One region of the Blautia sp. MCC269 genome, then DNA from elsewhere that is predicted to be linked to it. Evidence: riboswitches for the same ligand, from Rfam matches in the RefSeq annotation. Region 1 holds a riboswitch; each other region holds the start of a gene.
What was found. Region 1 has a riboswitch for cyclic di-GMP ahead of GPK88_RS01745 (response regulator). Riboswitches for the same ligand answer to the same signal wherever they lie in the genome.

Region 1 (7,264 bases):
CTTCATCCGAAATCTGTGAAAAAAACGGTATACGGGTTAATTCTGCATCCATCTGTTCCTGATATTCCTGCATAAGTGCCGGATAACCATGAAACATTGCTGCTTTTCCCTCAAGGAACATCTGCGCTGCAGTATTAATATCGACGCTAATATCATCACTTGTAAAATGTGAGTCCTTCAAAAATGTATTGGTTTCTGAAAAAATACGTTCCCATAATGTGTCATCAAACGCGATATCCCCTGATGAACTTTCAGCTGAACTTCTCCATTTGATTCCATCCAGACTCATGAATTCACCAATTGCACCGGTCTGGATCACCTCATGAGCAGACCAGTCTTCTGCAAGATCCAGAGAATAAGGTTTTATACCATTATCATAAAACTGCTGGCACGCCTGTGCATATTCCTTATAATTTTCCGGTATCTTGATCCCGAACTGCTCAAACAATGTCTTGTTGGCAATGATCGTCTGCGGCATACCGCAGATAGGAAGCCACTGAATCTCATCTTTTGAGTTTTTATAATATTGCAATGCATAAGAGTAATATCTGGAAACCACATCATAAGAAGCAAAATCCATAAGATACGGCTCCAGATCCTGTGCATCTGTTCCTGAGAATCGACGTACAGTTATGATATCCGGCAGTTCACCATGTTCTTCAAAATAACTGTATAAATCGGTATCATTGTTGCCGGTAATAAACTCAATATCCTGATCCGGAAACTGCTCATAGATATAGGGTACAATATTTTTCATTAAACGATTTTCCCACAGATACACAGTAAGGTGATCATCATTTTTAGATACTGCTTTTTCAGATTGTCCACAGCCAGACAAAACAGTAGTTGCTACAAGCACCCCTGACAATAAAGCTATCAGACAATGTTTTGCCTTTTTCATACTCGTATTTTCCTCATTCTTTCCTGCTAAAAACATTAATTCAATAATCGGGAATCAATTACAGCCAGCTTTCCAGGACATCATTCAGCTTATTCATATCCAGCGGTTTTGCGATATGTCCATTCATGCCTGTGTTTTTTGCCAGCTGTACATCTTCTGCAAAAGCATTGGCAGTCATGGCAACGATCGGCAATTTTCCCTGTTCACCCGGAAGGCTCCTGATCGCTGCGGTTGCCTCATAACCATTCATGACAGGCATTTGGATATCCATAAAAACAAGATCATACAAGCCTTTCGGAGAAACTTCCACTTTTTCAACTGCAGCTTTTCCATTTTCTGCTGTTTCCACTTCTGCCCCTGTCATCTGTAAAATTTCAACAGCAATTTCTCTGTTTAACTCATTATCATCAACCACCAGAATTCTTTTTCCTGTATAATCTGCTTCTGACAGCTTCTGCAGATAATTTCTTGCTGCTTTTTCTTTTCTGTCCGAAGTAAACTGCCGCAATGTTGCCGTCAGCCTGGAACGGAACAGCGGTTTTGCAATAAAAGCATCTACACCTGCAGCCTTTGCTTCTTCTTCAATCTCGCTGAATTCATAAGATGTTAATACAATGATGGTGATCTCTTTTCCTATCCGTTTCCGGATCTGTCTGGCAGTCTCTATACCATCCATCTCCGGCATCTTCCAGTCTAAAATAACAGCAAAGTAATCATCTTTCAACTCATGCCGTGCATAACAGCGCTCAACCGCTTCCCTGCCAGAGAGAACCCATTCACCCATAATACCAATTTCCTTCAGTGTGGCAACTGTACTTTCACAGCATGTCTTATCATCATCCACAACCAGAACAGGAAGATTCATCAGATTTTTGTCCTGTGCTTTTTCTTTTTCCTGAAGCTCCAGGTAAATCGTTACCGTAATTCTGGTTCCCTTATGTAAGGTGCTTTCCACTTTAATATTACCATTCATCAGATTAACAATATTTCTGCTGATCGCCATTCCCAGACCAGTTCCCTGAACTCTGGTTGTCCGGTGGTCATCTGCGCGACTGAAAGGATCAAACATGATTTTCTGGAATTCCGGTGACATACCGATTCCATTATCCTCAATCGTAAATTCATAGCATCCAAGCTCTGAAAATCCATTTGGCTTTTCCTCTATGGAAAAAATAATATTCCCACCATCCGGTGTATACTTGATCGCATTACTCATCAGATTCACAAATACCTGCTGAATCCTCAGACTGTCACCGCAGACATCCTCATGTTCAATGTGATTAATATGTATATCAAAATTATGTTTATGTTCATCAAGCACCGGTTTCGTAAGCGTAATAAGATTATCCACCAGTTCTGACAGATTGAAATCTTCCTGTGCCAGCGTCATTTTTCCGCTTTCGATACGTGCCATATCCAGCACTTCATTGATCAGCCCCAGCAGATGGCGGCTTGATTCTGTAATCTTGCTGAGGCATTCAATAACTCTCTCCTGACTCTCAATATTTGCTCCTGCGATCGCTGTCAGACCGACAATGGCGTTCATTGGTGTCCTGATATCATGGGACATATTGGAAAGGAATTCTGTTTTCGCACGATTCGCATTTTCTGCAGAACGGTAAGCCTCTTTCAGTGCCTGACGGGATTCAATCTCTGCTTTTTTCTCCTGTGTCACATCCATGGATGCCAGCAATACTTTTACCAGTTTTCCATCCTCCCATTCCAGGGGTATGTAAGAAGCGATCTTATAAGTCTTTTCATCCTGGCTGCAATACTCAAACTTATAAATATCATTTTCACTTTTCAGTTTTTTCCGAATATTATCCGGGGCTATCAGGATATCTATAGCTTCCAATGGTTCCAGTGTCTTATATTTTTCAAGAACCTGCATCTGAAAATCATGATAAAATCCCAGAGGTTTATATATCATCTGTCCATTCAGATTGTAGAATTCATATCTGTCATTTTCCAGATCACAGACAACAAAACGGTCAACCAGACGCACAATACTCTGGATCAGCTGCTCCATGGAAGCATTATCCGCTGCCATCTGCAGATGCCGTGCACTCTCCACCTTTGTCTCTGTGATATCCCGCAGAAAGATCATGGCATATTCTGAATCCTCTATCTCGCCGCGTATGATCACATTACGGACCCATCGTTCTTCTCCATTCAGAGTGATACGGCACTCCAAAGCCAATTCGGTTTCCAGACCCTTCAGCCTTTCTGCAATATAACCACGGTCGTAAAAAGAGGATACCGCCTTCTTATCTTTCTCCACAACATAGGAATCCACAAAATGCCGGATCAGTTCATCCCATGTATGACTCTGTTCAAAGACTGTCATCAGGGACGGTTCAACCTTAAAGGTATCAAAAGTATTCGCTTCCAGATTCACATAATACTCGCACAGATCTGCTTTCGTAAAAGCCCGGTGGAAAGCAGCAGATTTTTGTGCCTGCATGATTTCTTTTTTCTCCCCATCAATGTTAATAAAAATCCCAGCAATCCTACTGGCAGAACCATCCAGACGGCGTATTACTTCTGCCGATGCCCGAAACCACTGGTATTGATTATCCTTCATTCTCATACGATACTCTACCTGGTATTTTATCTGGTTCGTCTTATCCTTAATTGCCGCCTGAAGCTGCACCATTACTCTTTCTTTATCCTGTGGATGCAGAAGATCTGACCAGGATTCCAGTTTATTCGGAAAGTCCAGAGTGTCATGATAGCCAAGCATTTTTCGGAATTCATGACTCCAGTTTGCATTCACAATCTCACTGTTTTCGTCACAGTCAAAATACCAGAAGCCGGAACAGATAGCCTCATTGAGCAGTGCCAGATTTACATGATCCCAGTTGACCTGTACGGACATAACCCATATCTGTCTGCCCGCCTCATCTGTCGCATCCTCTTTACAAAGCCGTACATTATTCACTGTACCGTCTGCTGTAAGGATCTGTGCTTCCCCTGTTCCGTGAAGCTGCAAAAAACGGTCTCGCTCCAGTCTATCTTCCTCGTCATAAAAGAAGTTTTTCAACGAGCCGTTTGTCTGCTTCATAAAAGAGTCGAATGTATATCCTGTACTATGTAACAGCAGATTGCTCACAGATAAAACAGACAGGTTTTGGTCATAATATCCTGTCATTATGCCTACTCCGCCATTATTTTCCAGTGTTTTCTGTACTGCCTGTGACATGGTCTGTGTCTGTCCCGGTACAGTCTCACTTAAAGAATATATTTTGTCTTCATAATTTCCCATTTTATAAAAATCCTCACTCTGTTTCATGCTTCGTTATCCTGCTTTTATCTGTATACAGAGAACCTATCCCTGCCAGTTTTCTTATCCATTTTTGCATACAAAAAAGGACACCTTCCAAAACCTGCCAGCGTCCCTACTATATTTCTTTAACATCACACTGATTTTAGCCACTTCTGGCTTTGCGTCCCTGCCTTTCAGCAGGTTTGCCCTGAAATAATTTCCATTTTTATCAAAAATAAAATACCACGAAGTTTTTCATACGTCAATAATGTTGGATAGAAAATCTGTGTATTTTGCGTATGTCAGGTTGCATTGTCAGGGATTAGGATGAATTTGGGCTATTTTGCACATTGATATTATTATCTGTTATACATATAATAATATTAACAGGACTCCCCGCACCTCTCAAAGATGTGCCCCAGGGGAGACATTTTTTTATACGAAGATATTATTGAAGAAATAATATAAAGTGGAGTTCTGGTTTAGGGAATTCCATTTTTATTGCTTGTATTTGCTTTGTTATTAGCGTACTTTGCTCCCACATGATGTCCTGCTTTTTTCTCATATTGCATTTCTCCCTTCTGAAGTTCTCTTTTCAGTTACATGACTATACCAGAAGTCGTGGAAATAGCAATTCATCAGATGTACCGAAAATGCGTGGAGGAGATTGGGGATAGTAGATAATAGGGAAAATTAGGATAAAAGAAAAGTCATGGCTCTGCCATGACCTTTTAATTCATATTTGCTGTCTTATTCAGCAGAAATACCTGCCAGTTTTACATTTACGTTATAATATCCTACACAACGTGAAAAATAGGTATACGGATTTGAGAAGTTGCAACCACTACACACAATATTCACACAAAATTCTCTTTATGTTTTCAATTTTTATAGGCTTTGCCAAGTGAGCATTCATTCCTGCTGCCAGACACTTTTCTTTATCTTCTCTGAATGCATTTGCTGTCATGGCAATAATCGGGATCGTCTCAGCATCTGGATGTTTCAGTGACCGGATTGTTTTTGTCGCAGTAATCCCATCCATTACAGGCATCATGATATCCATCAGAATTGCGTCAAAATAACCTTCCGGTTTCTCCTGGAACATTCTGACTGCCTGCAGTCCATCTTCTGCAACTGTCAGATTTGCACCTTCATCAGACAACAGCGTTTCCGCAATTTCTGCATTCAGTTCATTATCCTCCACCAGCAATAAGTTTAATCCGCTGATATCCATCTGTGCCGCTGTTTTCTTTACTGTATCTAGTGCGGGAGCAAGTTTAAACGGAATCCTGATGATAAAGGTTGAGCCAACTCCCTCTTTGCTTTTAACTTCAATAGTTCCACCCATCTTTTCAATCAGACCTTTTACAATCGCCATTCCCAGTCCAATTCCCTGCTGTGTACTTCTTGCATCCTCTCTTTCCTGCGAAAACGGCTCAAATATATGCTCCTGGTATTCCCTGCTCATACCAATGCCAGTATCAGTTATGGTCCACTCATATGTCGTAATTCCGTCAACAGCTTCTGTATAATCTGATACAGTTCTTATCTTGCCGCCAATTCGGTTATACTTAATACAATTTCCATAAATATTAAGAAATATCTGTCTTAAATGCACCGGACTTCCATAAATAAAAGGATATCGAAGCCCTTCTTTTTTTGAACAGAACTGCATCTGGATTCCTCTGTCTTTTGCCCGCTGTTCTATGATAGCCAGAACATCCTGGCTTAATTCCTTAAAGTTGATGATTTCCTGCGTCAGAGGTACATTTCCATCTTCAATCTTGCTCATCTGAAGGATATCGTTAATAAGAGACAATAGGTAGTCTGCAGCTACTTGCATTTTTCTGAAATTTTCCAGGACCAATTCCCTGTCATCAAAATGTTTCTCAGCAATCTTCAGCAATCCGATAATTCCATTCAGCGGGGTTCTCATATCGTGAGACATCCTGGAGAGAAAATCAGACTTGCTTTTATTTGCTTTCTTTTCACTTTCCAAGGCAATTGATTTGTGCATGAAGTCATTTTTATCCAGCATGAGATTCCAATGTTCAATGGTTCCGTCTTCCTTTATCACTTTCTGTCCACGATCTTCGATGTATTTGTATGTACCGTCCTTACAGCGTATCCGGTAAATAGTAGCATAATGATCGGAATGAGTATATTGATTTAATGCATCTGCAAGTCCGACCTTCACATCGTCCGGATGAGCAAGGCCGATAATGTTACCGCCAGAAGCGTCCAACAGTTCCTTTGGTGTTGCGTAACCGAGCATATTTGCAAATTGTTCTGAAACATATTTGAAAGAGTATTCCGGGTCATCATTACTGATTTTGACGCCGCCGGGGATGGATACGGTAAACAACTCCAGCTGACTTTGCAGTTTCTTTGTCAATTCCTCGATCATAGCTGTATGCTTTTTCTCTTCTTCCAGAAGCTTCGCATACTCTCTGTTTGATTTTTCCAGTGCCCGCTCTTTTTCCTCTAAGCGATAATGTTCTGTACGGTCAAGAACATAATTAACTGCAATGACATCTCCGGTTTCCTCTTCCCGATACAGAGCCATGTGATCTTCTGCAAGCATAGGCTCAAAAGTAGCAGTCCTGGTCCAGTATCGGAACGATATATGCCGTTCACCATTTTCAAACCGATTTAATAATCGTTCTCTGTTAAACTCGTGCAGAAAATCTTTAAGACCTTCCTCAGGTATGGTCAATGCCCATGCATCTACCAGACTCTGTAAGCTTGAATTTTCCGGCAAACCTAATTGTTCATTCAGATTATATTTTTTTCCATTAACTACCTGATACATGGAACCACGTACGATACTCTTTGTGAGATTGATCACGCAGTATCCATCGGCAATAGCAAATACCGATTCTTCCAAAAAACGATTATTAATAATGTCCTGACTCATACAACTTCTCCTCGTCAATCTTCTAGTAAGAATTATATCCTTATTTTTGTGTGTCCGTCAATAAAAAAGAGTGTGGTAACTATTCAAATACTTAGTCACCCATTTCTCCACCGATTCCCAAAGTGTACTTTGCTCCCACATGATGTCCTGCTTTTTTCGCATATTGCATTTCTCCCTTCTG
Region 2 (7,264 bases), on a different contig from region 1:
TGATCAAGGATTGTCGGTCCTACGAAGAATCCGTTCTCATATCCCGGAACTACTACATTACGTCCGTCAAGTACAAGCTCTGCGCCCTCATCGATACCTTTCTGGATCCAGTTGCAGATCTTCTCCTTATGGCCTGCATTTACTACAGGACCGAGATCTGTAGCTTCATCATATGCACATCCAAGTTTCATGGCTTCTGCTTTTTTCTTAAGGAGGGAAACAAACTCATCTGCAATACTCTCCTGCACGCATACAACCGGAAGAGCCATACATCTCATACCGGCGCATCCATATGTGGAGTTGATGATCGCATTAACAGTAGCCTCAAGGTTGCAGTCCTCAAGTACAAGTGCATGGTTCTTTGCCTCACACTGTGCCTGAACACGTTTGCCATGAGCTGCTGCTTTGGAATATACCTGTTTACCAACACCTGTTGTACCTACAAATGTAACAGCCTTTACTCTCTCATCTGTAAGAAGGATATCAGCCTCTACACGGCTGCATGTTACAAGGTTTACAACACCTTTCGGGAATCCACCCTCTGTATAGAACAGCTCCATGATTCTCATAGCTGTCAGCGGTGTCTGAGAGCTTGCTTTCAGTACTACTGTATTTCCACATGCGATGGAAAGCGGAACCATCCAGCCCCATGGGATCATTGCAGGGAAGTTCATCGGAACAATACCAGCAGTTACTCCAAGTGGTTTACGATATGTAGCTGTGTCATATCCTGTAGTTACCTGCATTGCAGCATCGCCCTGGATCATTGTCGGAAGTGCACATGCCTCTTCTGTAGGCTCGATCGCTTTTTGAACATCTCCTCTTGCCTCTTTGATGTTCTTTCCAAGCTCTTTTGCGCAAAGTACGGAAAGTTCTTCTTTATGAGCATAAAGAACGTCTCTCCATCTGAACATATACTGCTGTCTCTTTGCAAGAGAAAGTGAGGACCATTCCGGGAATGCAGCCTGTGCGGAAGCAATTGCCTCTTCTACTTCATCTGGTGTACAGCAAGGAACCTGTGCGATTACCTCACCTGTACTGGAATCTGTAACATCCATGTATTTCTCTGCTTTTGACTCTTTCCACTCACCGTTTACACAGTAACCCATTTTCTTAATCTCAGCCATTTTCAAGATACCCCTTTCGTGTTTATCTTTTATTTTTTCATTACATAAATTTCTGTCGTTCTCATTTCGTTCTGGTCACATATTATCATTTCTTTTTGTCTTTGTCAATATAGTATGGTTATATTTTGAGTATATCCGCAAGAATATGTGTTAATTTATTCACATTTTATGATATTTCAGATACACTATGTAAACTCTTGTAACAGTCGTGTTTATGGTGTAAATTCATGTCCCATCTTTCTGCTTTTTTATTCAATATTATTGCAAAAGATACTCATTTTTGTTATTTCCGTAACATGCACCCGGAACGGTGCCCGAAACAACATCCGAAAAATACACCATTATTGCTTTTCACACCCCCGCAGGGGACTTCCTTAATTTAGGTCAAGCGGATATTCGTAATCCGCATTCGATTAAAAAGTAATAAAAAAGAGCAAAAATCCTCGTATATTTCAGTAAGTCAAAAATACATTTGTACGCACAATGCGTACACTATCATTTTTTACCCAACCACCGGTATTTCAGACACCTGGAACCAGCAGATATCATCTCAATTTGCCATTTAAACAAAAAAAGACATGAAATAACATATTTTCCATACATTATCTCATATCTTATCATCGTTATAATTTCTGCGGATTCCGGATTACCCAAATATTGTCTGCACCAGAACCATATAAAGTACCGTGCCACCGCCTATGCTGAGCAGCGTGCTCTTCTTCCATTTATGTAACACCACAATAAACAGAATGGCAATCAATTCCGGCAATCCAAAGTGAGTACTTTCCGGCACATCTTTTAAGCAGAACACTACCAGCAATCCAATCACTGCATAAGGCAATACTTTTCCCAGATAGGTAATCACAGCCAGTGGTTCTTTTCCTTCCGGAAATATGATAAACGGCAGAAATCGCGTTGTCATAGTTCCCAGAACTACTACAGCAACGGTTATAATCTGCTGCGTTATTGTCATAGTCATTCTTTATCCCTCCTGTATACACTCTTTTTTTCTTTTCTCCCCATACTTCTTCATTCCCAGGAAGCATAAAATAATGGATGCCATTGCCGGAAGGATAAAACTATCACTTCCAAAGAGTATCAGGCAGATTACAGAGCATACAACACCTACCAGTGCAGGTTTATGATCTTCTGCCTCTTCCCACTGATTGATAAACATAACTACAAACAGCGCAGTCATAACAAAATCAATGCCTTTTGTATTGAAATGGATCACATACCCCAGAAGTGCACCGGAAGTCGCACCAGCCACCCAGTAAAACTGATTCAGTGCATTGACAAAGAACATAAACCATCCTCTGTCCACATCTTCCGGAGGATCTACGGTACAGTTGACCGTAAATGACTCGTCACACATTCCAAAAATAAGATAAAACTTCTTCCATCCTGTATTCTTATATTTCTCCAGCATGGAAATTCCATAAAACAGATGTCTTGCATTTACCATCAATGTCAAAAAGAATGCATACACCGGATTAAACGCTGACAAAAGCAGATTTGCCGTAACAAATTCCATGGAACCTGCGTAAATAAAAAAGCTCATGCACAACGGATATACAAAGGAAAATCCCTTGCTTCGCATCATAAATCCATACGACATTCCCAGAAAAAGAAAGCCCACACAGATAGGCAACGTATACGGAAAGGCTGCTTTAAATGCTTTTTTCTTCATGCCTCAGATATTTCCTTTCATTCATTTCCACGTTATACTTTACTTTTTCCTACCGGAACTGTCAAGAATATCCATCAGCATTTTTTTGCAAACGTTTTCATGCCTGAACTTTCCAGATCTCACGATTTTCATCCAGCGTAACGATATCTCCTTCGTTGATATCTCTTTCATACAAACGTTCATCATCATGCTTCAGACTGATTTCCCGTCCATCTTCACTTTCCAGTATCACCACCGACATAAGCCTTTCTCCAGGCTGCCGTTCTTCGCATCCAAAATCCATATCCTCTTCGATTCTGATTACTTTATACTGCATAATTCAGGCCGCCCTCTTTATAATTCATCCAACAGCACATCATTCACTGCCTCGTAAGCATCTTCCAGTGCGTCCAGCGCTTCTGTCAGCGTATCCATTTTCCGGCTGTCTGCATGATCTTCCTCATATGCATCAATGACTTCTGCCATAACGTCTTTCAGCTCTTCCAGTGAATTGGCAATATCCTGCAGTTTCTGATCCTTATCTTCTCTTGATGTGATATTTACAATTTTGCTCATAATTTTTCTCCCTTCTGTTCTGTTTTGCTGATGATTTATTTTATTATACCACATTCATAATCCACTCCGCTACCTGACCTCTCTGAGCAAAAAAGAAGCCCGGATTTCTCCGAACTTCTTTTATATGTTTCACGTGAAACATTATGTTTTTTATATCTTACCTGCTTGCAAGCAGCCGCACCATGCATTCTTTTAATTTACTTTCATTGACCGGCTTTGTAATATGTGCATCCATACCCGCTGCGCCCTGAATCAGCTCGTCACCGGCATTATGTCCCAGTGTATCATTTATCCCTTTCAATCCATTTACATCCAGAGCAGCATAGACAAACTCCGATGCAAGGGACATTCCGTTCAGATCATCCTTGTAGGCTCTCCGGTTCAGGCATATTCTCTACGATAGAAGAAATCTCATTCTGCTTTACTTCATTCAGCAACCGCACCGGTTCAATCCCAACCTGAACCATACGGGTACCGGTTTCATCCCAGGTGATGGCATACATCATCTTTTTTCCCTCGGAAGTATTCGGTGTGACATCCTGGCACATAGTAAGCGTTTTGTCTTCCAGCATTGGCTTAAAATATTCCATCTGATCTCCAGAATCAAAATTGTAGCCGTAATATTCCGGTATGGTACCGCTGTAGATTTTTCCCGTAGTATCAAACAGATGAATTTCGTCTACAGACATAAGATCCGCAATCTTTTTCAGCTCATCTACATTTTTCTCAGCATCCGGATTCGCATTGATAATATAGGCAACTGCTTTGGCACGTACAATATAGTCCTCTTTCAGCGACGTAATCATATTTTTCTCGTTATCTTCGTTCTTCTCAATTACATTGACTACCCGGTCCAACAGTACCTCTGACATTTTCGCCGTATTTTTGTTGTTGATCCAGTTCAAAATAGCCATCTGGATAACCAAAGCCATCAGAATAAGCCCCAGCGCAAGGAATACGATTTTATCTAATTTTCGTATTTTATCGTATTTTATTTTCTACATTTCTGCTCCTAGCTGATGCTCTGCTGATAAACGCAGAGCATAAAAAACATGCCCTATAGTATCTTTACGTTGTACTATAGTGCATGTTTACATTTAAATCTATGCAACTGGCTGCCATTTTACAGGCCCTATAGCTTTGCGTCACAGTCTTTCAGCTGTTTTGCCTTTTATGATCATAGTTATTTTCTATAGCAATTATAGCTCATTATCTACGATCATTTCAATAGCTGTTCGCAAAAATATACATTCGCCGGTTTTTGAAGGTTATTTCTGTTTTGTTGCCACAAATCCGATCAGATAGAATACTGCTGCCACTACCATGGCATTTACTGCCGCGATTCCTGCATGAATCAGATTGGCTGCCACCGCACCTGCCACAACACCTGCCAGATTAAACCAGTTGGCTGTCTGCAGCGGTACATTTTTTTCTTTATATTTGTCACGTCGGAGGAAGAAGTCCAGAATTACTGTGATGCCGATAGGTGGCAGGGCACAGTTGAGGATATTCAGCCATCCTGTAAAATTATAGTATAACCAGATCGCAAGTGCGGTTCCGATCACACCGGAAATACAGGTAGCAATCTTCATTCTTGCATTGGTGATATTTGAGATTGCAAGTCCGCCGGTGTACAGTGCGTTGTTGTTGGTTGTCCAGATATTGGCTCCCAGCACAATGATCGCCGGAATCGCAAGTCCCTGTGCTATCATAACATAAAAGATATCATCTTTTCCTGTGAACGCACCACCGATAGCTCCGAAACAGAACATCAGGGTATTTCCAAGGAAAAATGCGATCACAGTTGTCCATACAGCAACCTTGTTATTCTTCGCAAAACGAATAAAGTTCGGTGTTGCCGTACCACCGGAAATAAAAGATCCGATTACATATCCGACACCGGTAAATAAAGTAATCGATCCCACAGACTGGTTAAATACTGCTGCCAGGCCACCGCCGTCTGCTGCTGCCGTCACCATGGAATATACTCCCAGGATCACGATCAGCGGTACGGAAATCGTACTTACGATCTCCAGCGCTTTCATTCCTGTGGCTGCGGTAATGGTCATCAGAAGACCTGCCACAATTGTCAGAACCCATTTATTGATTCCCAGTAATTCTGCAGTTGGAATGGAAAACATGGCAACACCGACACCAAACCATCCGATCTGTGTGAGGCCAAGTACCAGTGATGAAAGATAAGAACCTTTTTTTCCAAAAGCTCTTCTGCACAGAAGATCCATGCTCATTCCTGTATCAGAACCAATGTACGCAAGAATTCCGCAGTATGCAGACAGGATCACGCCGCCAATAACGCAGGCTGCCGCAAATCCGTTCAGATCCAGTCCGTTTCCAAGTTTCGCGCCGACACTCATGCTTGCGGAAAAGAAAGTAAATCCCAGCATTACAAAAAACATGCTGCGGAAACCTTTTCTCGCACTTTCCGGCACTGCTTCCATGGAATAATCGTCATCTGCCGCAGTTACCTGGGGTTTTGTTTTTTCGCTCATTTTTACTCCTTTGTTTATCTTATACTGTTTTCAGTTACTCTGTGGAGTGTTTTCCCTTACACACTCCGCCCTTTCCCGTCTCCTTTCTTTTGTTTGCTGTGGAGATTATAACACAAATCATTTCTCTTCTGCAGTTTTTTCCGCAGATGTTTCCGTTTCCCGTTTTTTTCTAAGTTCTACCTTTTTGATCTCTCCCAGGATCTCCACTCCTCTCACCAGAGATCTCGGTTCATTTCGTAAAAGCTCGTATTCTGTCACATAACCGCATTTTTTGTAGATATCCAGGATCGCGCACAGTTTTTTGTTTACCGCATGTACTTTATTCTTCCAGCCCCGGCTCTCGAACCGTACTTTTCCCCGGTCGCTGACAAATCGGACATCCTGCTCAAAATTTTCCCTGCGGATATCTGCCATGGGCAGGATTCCCTCATCTGCTTTCATGGCATAGTAGCGAATTCGCCTGCCATCTGCATTATTTCTGGAGTTTCTCATGATCTCAAGACGCTGGATCAGAATTCTTTTCAGAAGTATCATCTCATCTGTACTTGAAAACTTTACGTTCTCCAGAAGTTTTCTCCCTTCTTCGCTATCCTGAAATTCCTGATCCGGAAACATTGTTTTAAGGAGAGCTGCCGGATCAAGCAGTTCCCGGGACACGCTGATCATCTGCCCGATATCTTCCGCATATTTATAAACCGGAAGCTCCCTTCCTTCCAGAAACCAGTATGCTTTTCCGTTTTTTTCCACTGCTACGGGAATCAGATAATCTGCTACAAAACCTTCCAGTGGCTTTCCTTTGTCATCTTTCAATTCCCGCATCTGGACCTCTTCACTGTAATCGATGGCGATGGTTGTATTCCGAAGCTTTTCCAGGGAATCTCGAAGCCTCTGCTCTCTTTTCTGTATCTTGCCTTTTGTACAGTAAAACCGCACTTTCTCGTCTCCGGACATTACCCGGAGTAAATCTGTCAGGGTGAATTTGGAACAGTTTGCTCTGTACAGGGTGTAGACCGCATCATAAACAACCGCATCATAGTAGGAAAATGTCACGCTCTCCATTTCTTCCGGAACGGTAATGCGGTATCTGCATGTCATATTTTTTCCGCGGCTGCCTACCTCTGCAATATTCAGCTCATTCAGTTCAAATTTATTTTTGTATATTTCCTGAAATACTTTGCATATGTTCATGTAAATATTATCAGGTATTTTCATGGTTATTCTTTCCTCTCTTCTGTTGCGATTCCCGGAATATTACAGGAGACTTCGAAATTCTTCTGCCAGACGTGCTCTTGGATCATCCGGATATTCCAGATTTGTATTTTGAGTTTGTGGGCGTTCTGCTTCCGGAGCTTGTGTTTCTGTGTTTTTCAGTGAATCTGCAT
Region 3 (7,264 bases), on a different contig from region 1:
GATGGTGACAATGACAGAAGATTCTGATCTTGGAGTGGCCATGTCCACCAATGCGCTGGAACTTTCCGGAAGCACTTCTGAGGAGGTTTCTCTCTATTTTTACGATCGTTATGTAGGCGGTCTTGGATTTGCGGAAAAGATCTATGATCTGATCCCAAAGGTGACAGAACAGGCTATCCGCATGGTTTCCGGCTGCAGGTGCAAAAACGGCTGTGCAGTGTGCATCGGAAACGACAGACTTGATCGGAATGTGATCCTGTGGGGGGCTGAAAAATTTATCTGAAGAATCGGAACTGACTGTACAGAAAACGAGAAATACTTCTTATCCGGATGAAAAGAATGCAAAATGGGATCGATCCAGGCAGCGGGAATTCACATTATCTGATCTGAAGGAGAAGTGGGATTTATTCTGCAGTCGGGTTAAAGAAAACAGCAATACATTTGCAGGATTTTTCTCCATGGTATCCGGACTGGAAGTCAAAGACTCCTCTCTGATCCTCTATCTGAGAGATCCGTTTTATGCAGAATGGGCCAATATGCTGGAGAACCGAACAGGAATCTCCAATGTGCTCAATACTTACGTTTTTCTTCCGGGAGATTTCCGCTTTGCGATCCTTACAGATGCAAAGAAGCCGGAAGATACGCTGAAAAGAGAAAAAATGATGCGAAGATATCACACTCTGAAAAAGGATGAAACATATGGAACTGAATGATAATCAGAAAAAAGCTGTTCTGGATGAACATAACGCCTGTCTGGTCCGTGCAAATGTAGGAAGCGGAAAGACAACGGTTCTCATCGAAAAGATCCGTTATCTTCACCAGCAGAAAAAAATCCCCCTGGAAAATATGATCGTTCTGACCTTTACAAATAAAGCAGCCAACGAGATCAGAGAAAGGCTGAAGATCCAAAATATAGAAGAAAACCCCTCGTCTCTTTTCTACGGAACATTCCACGGCATTGCCCTGAAGCTCCTTCAGGAAGTGCTTCCCATAGAAGAACTTGGCTATACAAAAGATTTCCAGGTCTGCCTGCCTGAGGAAGAACTGGAACTTGCCAACCAGCTGATCCGCCAGCATACACTCAAAATCAAATATAAAAACCGTCTTCGAAAAAGACTGGATCAGAAAAACCGGGCGGCCACATCCAGACAGCCCGGATACCAGGACGATTTTCCGAAACTGGTAACTCTCCTTACAGAAGAAAAACGGAAACAGAACAAAATGAGCTACGAAGACCTGCTGCAGAATGCTACGGAACTTCTAAAAGCTCATCCCCATCTTCTTCCACAGCTGAAATGGATCATCATTGATGAAGTACAGGATTGCGATGAGCTGCAGTTTGAGTTAATCCGACAATTAAAGAAACCGGAAGTCGGGCTTTTTGCAGTGGGCGATCCCAATCAGGTGATCTACAGCTGGCGTGGAAGTATGTTCAATATTTTTTATAAATTCCGTGAATTGTATCACGCAGAAGAACTATCCCTTCCTGTAAATTACCGTTCTTCCCAAACGATCCTGGCAGTTTCCAGAAGATTTCAGGAATCCGGTGATTCTCTTACCGGCGTACAGGAAGAAGGAGAAAAAATCTCTGTCAAAAATCACTATGATCCTTTTCAGGAAGCAGAGTATCTGGCAGACAAGATTCGTTCTCTTCACGAAAGCGGTGTCCCCCTCACAGAAATCGCAGTATTTTACAGACTTCAGAGCCAGTCAGAGATCCTCTCAAAGGTTCTGGAAAAACATCAGATCCCATATGAAATCTCTCAGAAGAAAATCATTCAGGATATTCCGGTTCTTGCCTGGTTTCTTCATATACTGCGTTTTTTAAGTAATCATGAGGATCTTACCAGCGGAACTTATGTCCTTTGCGACAAAACTTTCGGGGAAGGATGGACCTCAAAAAAGGCCCGGACAGAGATTCTGAATTTTACACAAGGGAGCGTATTTCTCTCGAAATCCTTACTTTTTCAGGCCATGTGGGAGTATCGGGACACAGGCTCCGACTACATAAATCTGTGGGAACAGCTTTCTCTGGAAAAATATCTCCGACCGTCTTCCAGCGACTATAAAGAAAACCGGAGGCAAATCCTTTCCCTGTTAAAGAAAATGGAATCCTATCACAGTATCAGGGATTTTCTTAATGATCTTGTACTGAATGGCATGGAACCGGAAAAAGATGCGGTTTCCGGAGAATCTGTAAAACTGATGACGCTCCATGCCTCCAAAGGGCTGGAATTCGATCACGTATTTATCATTGGTGTAAATGATGGGCTGATTCCGTTGAACAGCCGTGATGCTTCTACAGAAGAGGAAGAGAGGAGACTGTTTTATGTGGGAATGACAAGAGCAGGGAAATTCCTGGAATTATCTTTTTACATCAATCCCGGAACTGTGCGGGTATTTCCAGGTCCAGGTCGCTACCTTTCCAGTCTTCCGGAAAAATATCTTGCCCATCCGGCAGATGCCACAAGAGATACAAAAGAAGCTGCCCGGCACCTTCAGGACCTGAAAAAGATGATCCTGGAAGAAAAACTCCGAAAATTGGAAACACCGAAGCAACTTGTAGAACATCCCAAATACGGTCGTGGAACCATTATCTCCGAAAACGAAGATACCATTGTGATACAATTTGATGATTACGGCGAAAAAGAAATGCTAAAAGCCTTTTCACAGTTGAAAAAAATTCCAAACAATAATTGACAAATTTTCCGTATAAATATACACTAAAATTATTAAAAAAATAAACACGGGCAAAGCAGCCGAAAGACTGTGGCGCAAAGCTATAGGGCCTGTAAAATGGCAGCCAGTTGTATAATTCAAAAGCACTATAGTTCTCTCTGTCTGAACATGGTGCTTTTTTTATTTTACCCCGTGGAGAGGATCAACATGAACAAAAGAGCAACTGGAGTAATTTGGGGAATACTGCTTATTATTTCAGCTGTATATCCGGTAAGTGCATCTGAAATTTCCAAATCTGAAACGCCCAATTATAAAATCGCATTCTATGCCTTCGACTGTTATCATATGCAGGACGAAAACGGGAAAAGAACCGGCTATGGATATGAAATGATGCAGGATGTATCCAAGTATTTGCAATGTACCTTTTCTTATGTTGGATACGATAAAACAGCTTCTCAATGTGAAGAAATGCTTCGAAACGGGGATGTGGATATTTATACTGCAGCAAAGAAAACACCCCAGCGTGAAGAGGAGTTTGCATTTTCCACTCATCCGGCTATTACTTCGTCTACCTGTATGAATGTAAAAGTTGGAAATAACAGGATCGTACCTGGGGATTATTCTACTTATAATGGTATCCGCATCGGATTTCTGAAACGCCATACATACAATGACTCATTCCTGGATTTTGCCAGAGAAAAGGGCTTTGACTGTAAGAGCATATATTATGAGACACCAACAGAACTGACCAACGCACTGATCAATGATGAGGTAGATGCGTTGGTAAACAGTTATATCCGCATACCGGAAGAATAAGGTATAAGGTGAAAAATATGAGATCGACCGACAATTACAACCGAACAAAGGCCATGCAGGAGTATGCATCCGCTATTTTGCGGGAACTTCCCATGATCGATCGTGTAAAAAACAACGAAGAACTGGATGGCGCAATTTACGAAATGCTGCAACTGCTTGGAAAATGCAGTGGTGCCGATCGAGTATATATTTTTGATAAAAAAGAAAAGAACCGAAAAGAATACTTCTGTCTTCAGTGTGAATGGAAAAATGAGGACGACATATTAGAAAAAGAACAGTTATTTTCAGAAATCGCGGTAGAGGATATTCCACATTGGACAGACGAACTGAAAAAAGGATTGACGATCCAGATTACAGATCGTGAAGAACTTTCTCCTATGGAACAGGAATACAACCTGATGAAGAAACATCACACATATTCCCGCGTCCTCGCACCTATTTTCAGCAGAGACCATTTAAGCGGATTTATCGGAATGGATCATTTTATAAAGGAATCTCAGAACTGTTTATTCATCAGCTTGCGTTCGTAGGTGCTCATCTGAATACAGCCACGGAAAATCTCCGTATGTTTACGCTTCTGGAAAAAAATCTTGAAAGCATGGAAAAAGAGGAGTTTATAGCAATTGATTACCTTGCCACAGATAACAACTGGCATCTTTCCAGGTTTATTGTCCAGTCAAGAACGGAAGATGGAACAGCCAGACAGGTTCTGCTTGTAATCCGCGTGATCAGTGAGGAAAAAAGGCGGGAAAAATATCTCATAGATGATGTACCTTTTATCAGGGAGCAGGAAGTATCAGAGACAACCGCGGAAATTCCGTTCTTCAAACTCAGGCCATCCAGAATCATAAAAACGCTTCTGATCGCAGAAGATAATGACCTGAATTATGAGATTCTGGAAGAACAATTGGAAATGTACGGCATTCACTGTGTCCGGGCAGTAAATGGAAAAGAATGCGTACAGCTTTTTGAGGGGGCTCCATCCGGAACATATGATGCCATTCTCATGGATATGCAGATGCCTGTGATGAATGGTCTTGACGCAGCCAGGGCAATCCGAGCGCTTCCATTCCCGGAAGCAAAACAGATCCCGGTCATCGCATTGACTGCCAATGCCTATCTGGAAGATGCCCAGAAATGTAAAGAAGCAGGAATGAACGACCATATGTCCAAACCTGTACAGATAGAACAGATCATCCGGACTGTGGAGAAATGGATGAAATAACCGATATATCAGATGCCAAATGCGTACGCCCGCTTTACATACAGATCCTTCCATGGTAAAATTTCATGAGAAATAACCGAAACGGAAGGATCTGTATTATTATGAAAAATCTGGAAGAATTAATGACACAGGGAAGGATCAGAAGAGAATCCCGCAGAGATGAATTTGTACGAAAAAGTCTTCTTTCTGATGAATTTCTTGATCTTATTCAGAAAAACAAGAAACCGTTTGATCTTATGATGTCGTATTACCAGTGTGCGATCATGGAGATTGAGACAAAATTCCGTGTACTGGATCAGGAATATTCTCTGGAATACGACAAGAACCCCATCGAAGCCATCAAAAGCCGTGTGAAATCTCCAGAAAGTCTTGCCAAAAAGATCCGGCGCAAGAATATCCCCATGAGTCTTACCTCTATTGAAGAAAATATCAAAGACATCGCCGGTGTTCGGGTGATCTGTTCCTTTCCCGACGATATCTAATATCTATGAACTGGAAGAAAGTTTTCTGAAACAGGATGATATCGTTCTCATAGAGAGAAAAGATTATATCAAAAATCCCAAGCCAAGCGGATACCGGAGTCTTCATCTGATCGTGCAGGTTCCGATGCCATTCAGAGTGCGGAGCTTGACAACCGCATGCAGGAGATACGTAACCAGCTGCTTAACTGAGCTTCCAGCCTTCTGCTTTTTCGCGGATTTTTACAAACTGCTGATACTTTCCTTCCTTACGTATCAGTTCTTCATGTGTACCACATTCAGCGATCTGGCCATCCGCTACAACCAGGATCTGGTCTGCCTGCTCGATCGTGGAAAGGCGGTGTGCGATGGTGATGATGGTTTTCCCTCTGGTAAGTTCTGTTATGGCATTCTGGATCAGATGTTCATTTTCCGGGTCAACACTTGCGGTCGCCTCATCCAGAAATTTCCGGTATTCATCTGCTGAAAATATCCAAGAGAAACTCTTTTCAGTGCATCACCGATAGCCAGCCTGTCTCTGGCGATCAGTTCATAACTGATGGCCTCCTGAAATTTCGCTCTGAGATAATCAAAGAGAAATCGAAAGAAGATCAGCATGCCAACGGTATAGGCAGCTACCATAATGGGCATGGCTGCAAAATATTGGAAAAGAATGAAAATACAAATCCGATATACAGTTTTCCTTTAAATTCCCCGCACCAGTTTATAATACGCCGGATGGTTTTAAACATAAGCGTTTTCCTCCTTTTTGGCAGATGATACCGCCCATTCACGGGCTCCGATATGAGCTTTCCACATATCCAGATATAACGGGCAGGAATCAAGAAGTTCTTCCTGGCTTCCCTGTGCCACAATAGAACCATTTTGCAGCACAACAATATTGTCTGCCTGTCTGATCGTAGAAAGACGGTGTGCAATCACAAGCAGGGTTTTGCCCTTTGTCAGAGCTGCAATACTTTGCTGGATCTTATCTTCGTTTTCGGGATCTGTAAATGCAGTAGCCTCATCTAAGATAACGATGGGAGCATTTTTCAGAATCATCCGTGCAATGGCAATCCGTTGTTTTTCTCCCCCTGAAAGCTGTTTTCCCGCTTCACCGGCCGGAGTATCATAGCCTTTTGGAAGTTTTTGGATAAATTCTTCGCACTGTGCCGCCCTGGCAGCTGCTTTTACCTCATCATCCGTAGCACTTGGGTTTCCCAGCCGGATATTTTCAAGGAGAGAACAGCGGAAGAGAAAATTATCCTGTGAAACAAAGCTTACATATTCTGAGATCTGTGAAAGAGTCATGTTTCTGACATCCACACCGCCAATGGTAATGGAACCATCACTTACGTCCCAGAATCTTGCGATCAGTTTTGCCACGGTTGATTTTCCACCGCCGGAAGGACCTACCAGTGCGGTAAAGCTTCCTTGTGGAAGAGTGAGATCAAGCCCGTGAAGAACTTCTTCTTCGGATTTTCCTGTATAGGAGAACCGTACCTGTTCCAGTTTTACTGCTGTGCCCGTCGGTTCTGTGCGGTGTTCCGGCTCCGGAAGGCTTTCCATGGTGAGCATGGATTCCAGCTCCTCCACGACCAGCTGCATCTGCTTGATTTCATTGGCAAACACTTCCAGTTTTGCAAGGGAACCTACCATGGAAATGGACAGCATTACGGCAAGTGCTGCCTGTGGAGCTGTGATACTGCCTTTTGATGCAAGCGCCAGGCTCACGGGAAGTGTTCCCAGAAGTGTGGACGGAAACAGGGCAAAGGCCAGCTTCATAGTAATCCAGGTGGAAGAGAGCCACTGGATCACAAAGGTTCTGTAGTCTGTAATAGAGCGGGCATATTTCTCATAGGAAATTCCGGCACGGCCAAAAGCTTTTATGACCTCAATTCCTTCTATGTACTCTACGATCATGCTGTTCATCCGTGCATTGGATCGGTTATACGTGTCGAAATTTTTTCCGCTGATCCAGAAAGTGAGTGCCATACATACAAAAGCAGCCGGAAATGTAACAAGAGATGCCAGGGCTATTCTCCAGTCGATCACTGCGAGCGAAACAATACTGATCACCGGGAGC

Region 2: linked by a shared signal. The riboswitch ahead of GPK88_RS04325 (hypothetical protein) and the one ahead of GPK88_RS01745 (response regulator) in region 1 are both predicted to bind cyclic di-GMP.
Region 3: linked by a shared signal. The riboswitch ahead of GPK88_RS14150 (substrate-binding periplasmic protein) and the one ahead of GPK88_RS01745 (response regulator) in region 1 are both predicted to bind cyclic di-GMP.

Annotation. Positions count from the first base shown of each region.
Region 1 covers NZ_WQQE01000006.1:68,753-76,016, forward strand. The annotation lists gene GPK88_RS01740 (ABC transporter substrate-binding protein) at 1-901, opposite strand, end outside; gene GPK88_RS01745 (response regulator) at 960-4,166, opposite strand; cyclic di-GMP riboswitch class I at 4,279-4,384, opposite strand; gene GPK88_RS01750 (hybrid sensor histidine kinase/response regulator) at 5,011-7,083, opposite strand.
Region 2 covers NZ_WQQE01000011.1:30,476-37,739, reverse strand. The annotation lists gene GPK88_RS04355 (CoA-acylating methylmalonate-semialdehyde dehydrogenase) at 1-1,127, opposite strand, end outside; gene GPK88_RS04350 (branched-chain amino acid transport AzlD family protein) at 1,774-2,100, opposite strand; gene GPK88_RS04345 (AzlC family ABC transporter permease) at 2,110-2,817, opposite strand; gene GPK88_RS04340 (hypothetical protein) at 2,915-3,133, opposite strand; gene GPK88_RS04335 (hypothetical protein) at 3,151-3,372, opposite strand; gene GPK88_RS04330 (diguanylate cyclase domain-containing protein) at 3,530-3,721, opposite strand; gene GPK88_RS04325 (hypothetical protein) at 3,732-4,304, opposite strand; cyclic di-GMP riboswitch class I at 4,476-4,551, opposite strand; gene codB (cytosine permease) at 4,641-5,882, opposite strand; gene GPK88_RS04315 (hypothetical protein) at 6,000-7,070, opposite strand; gene GPK88_RS04310 (DnaB-like helicase C-terminal domain-containing protein) at 7,134-7,264, opposite strand, start outside.
Region 3 covers NZ_WQQE01000039.1:258,025-265,288, forward strand. The annotation lists gene GPK88_RS18920 (Zn-binding domain-containing protein) at 1-283, shown strand, start outside; gene GPK88_RS18925 (hypothetical protein) at 459-713, shown strand; gene GPK88_RS14145 (ATP-dependent helicase) at 700-2,700, shown strand; cyclic di-GMP riboswitch class I at 2,740-2,815, shown strand; gene GPK88_RS14150 (substrate-binding periplasmic protein) at 2,887-3,495, shown strand; gene GPK88_RS14155 (hypothetical protein) at 3,513-4,025, shown strand; gene GPK88_RS14160 (response regulator) at 4,094-4,720, shown strand; partial or broken gene GPK88_RS18930 (GTP pyrophosphokinase) at 4,843-5,329, shown strand; partial or broken gene GPK88_RS18935 (ABC transporter ATP-binding protein) at 5,384-5,641, opposite strand; gene GPK88_RS18940 (hypothetical protein) at 5,596-5,829, opposite strand; gene GPK88_RS14175 (ABC transporter ATP-binding protein) at 5,923-7,264, opposite strand, start outside.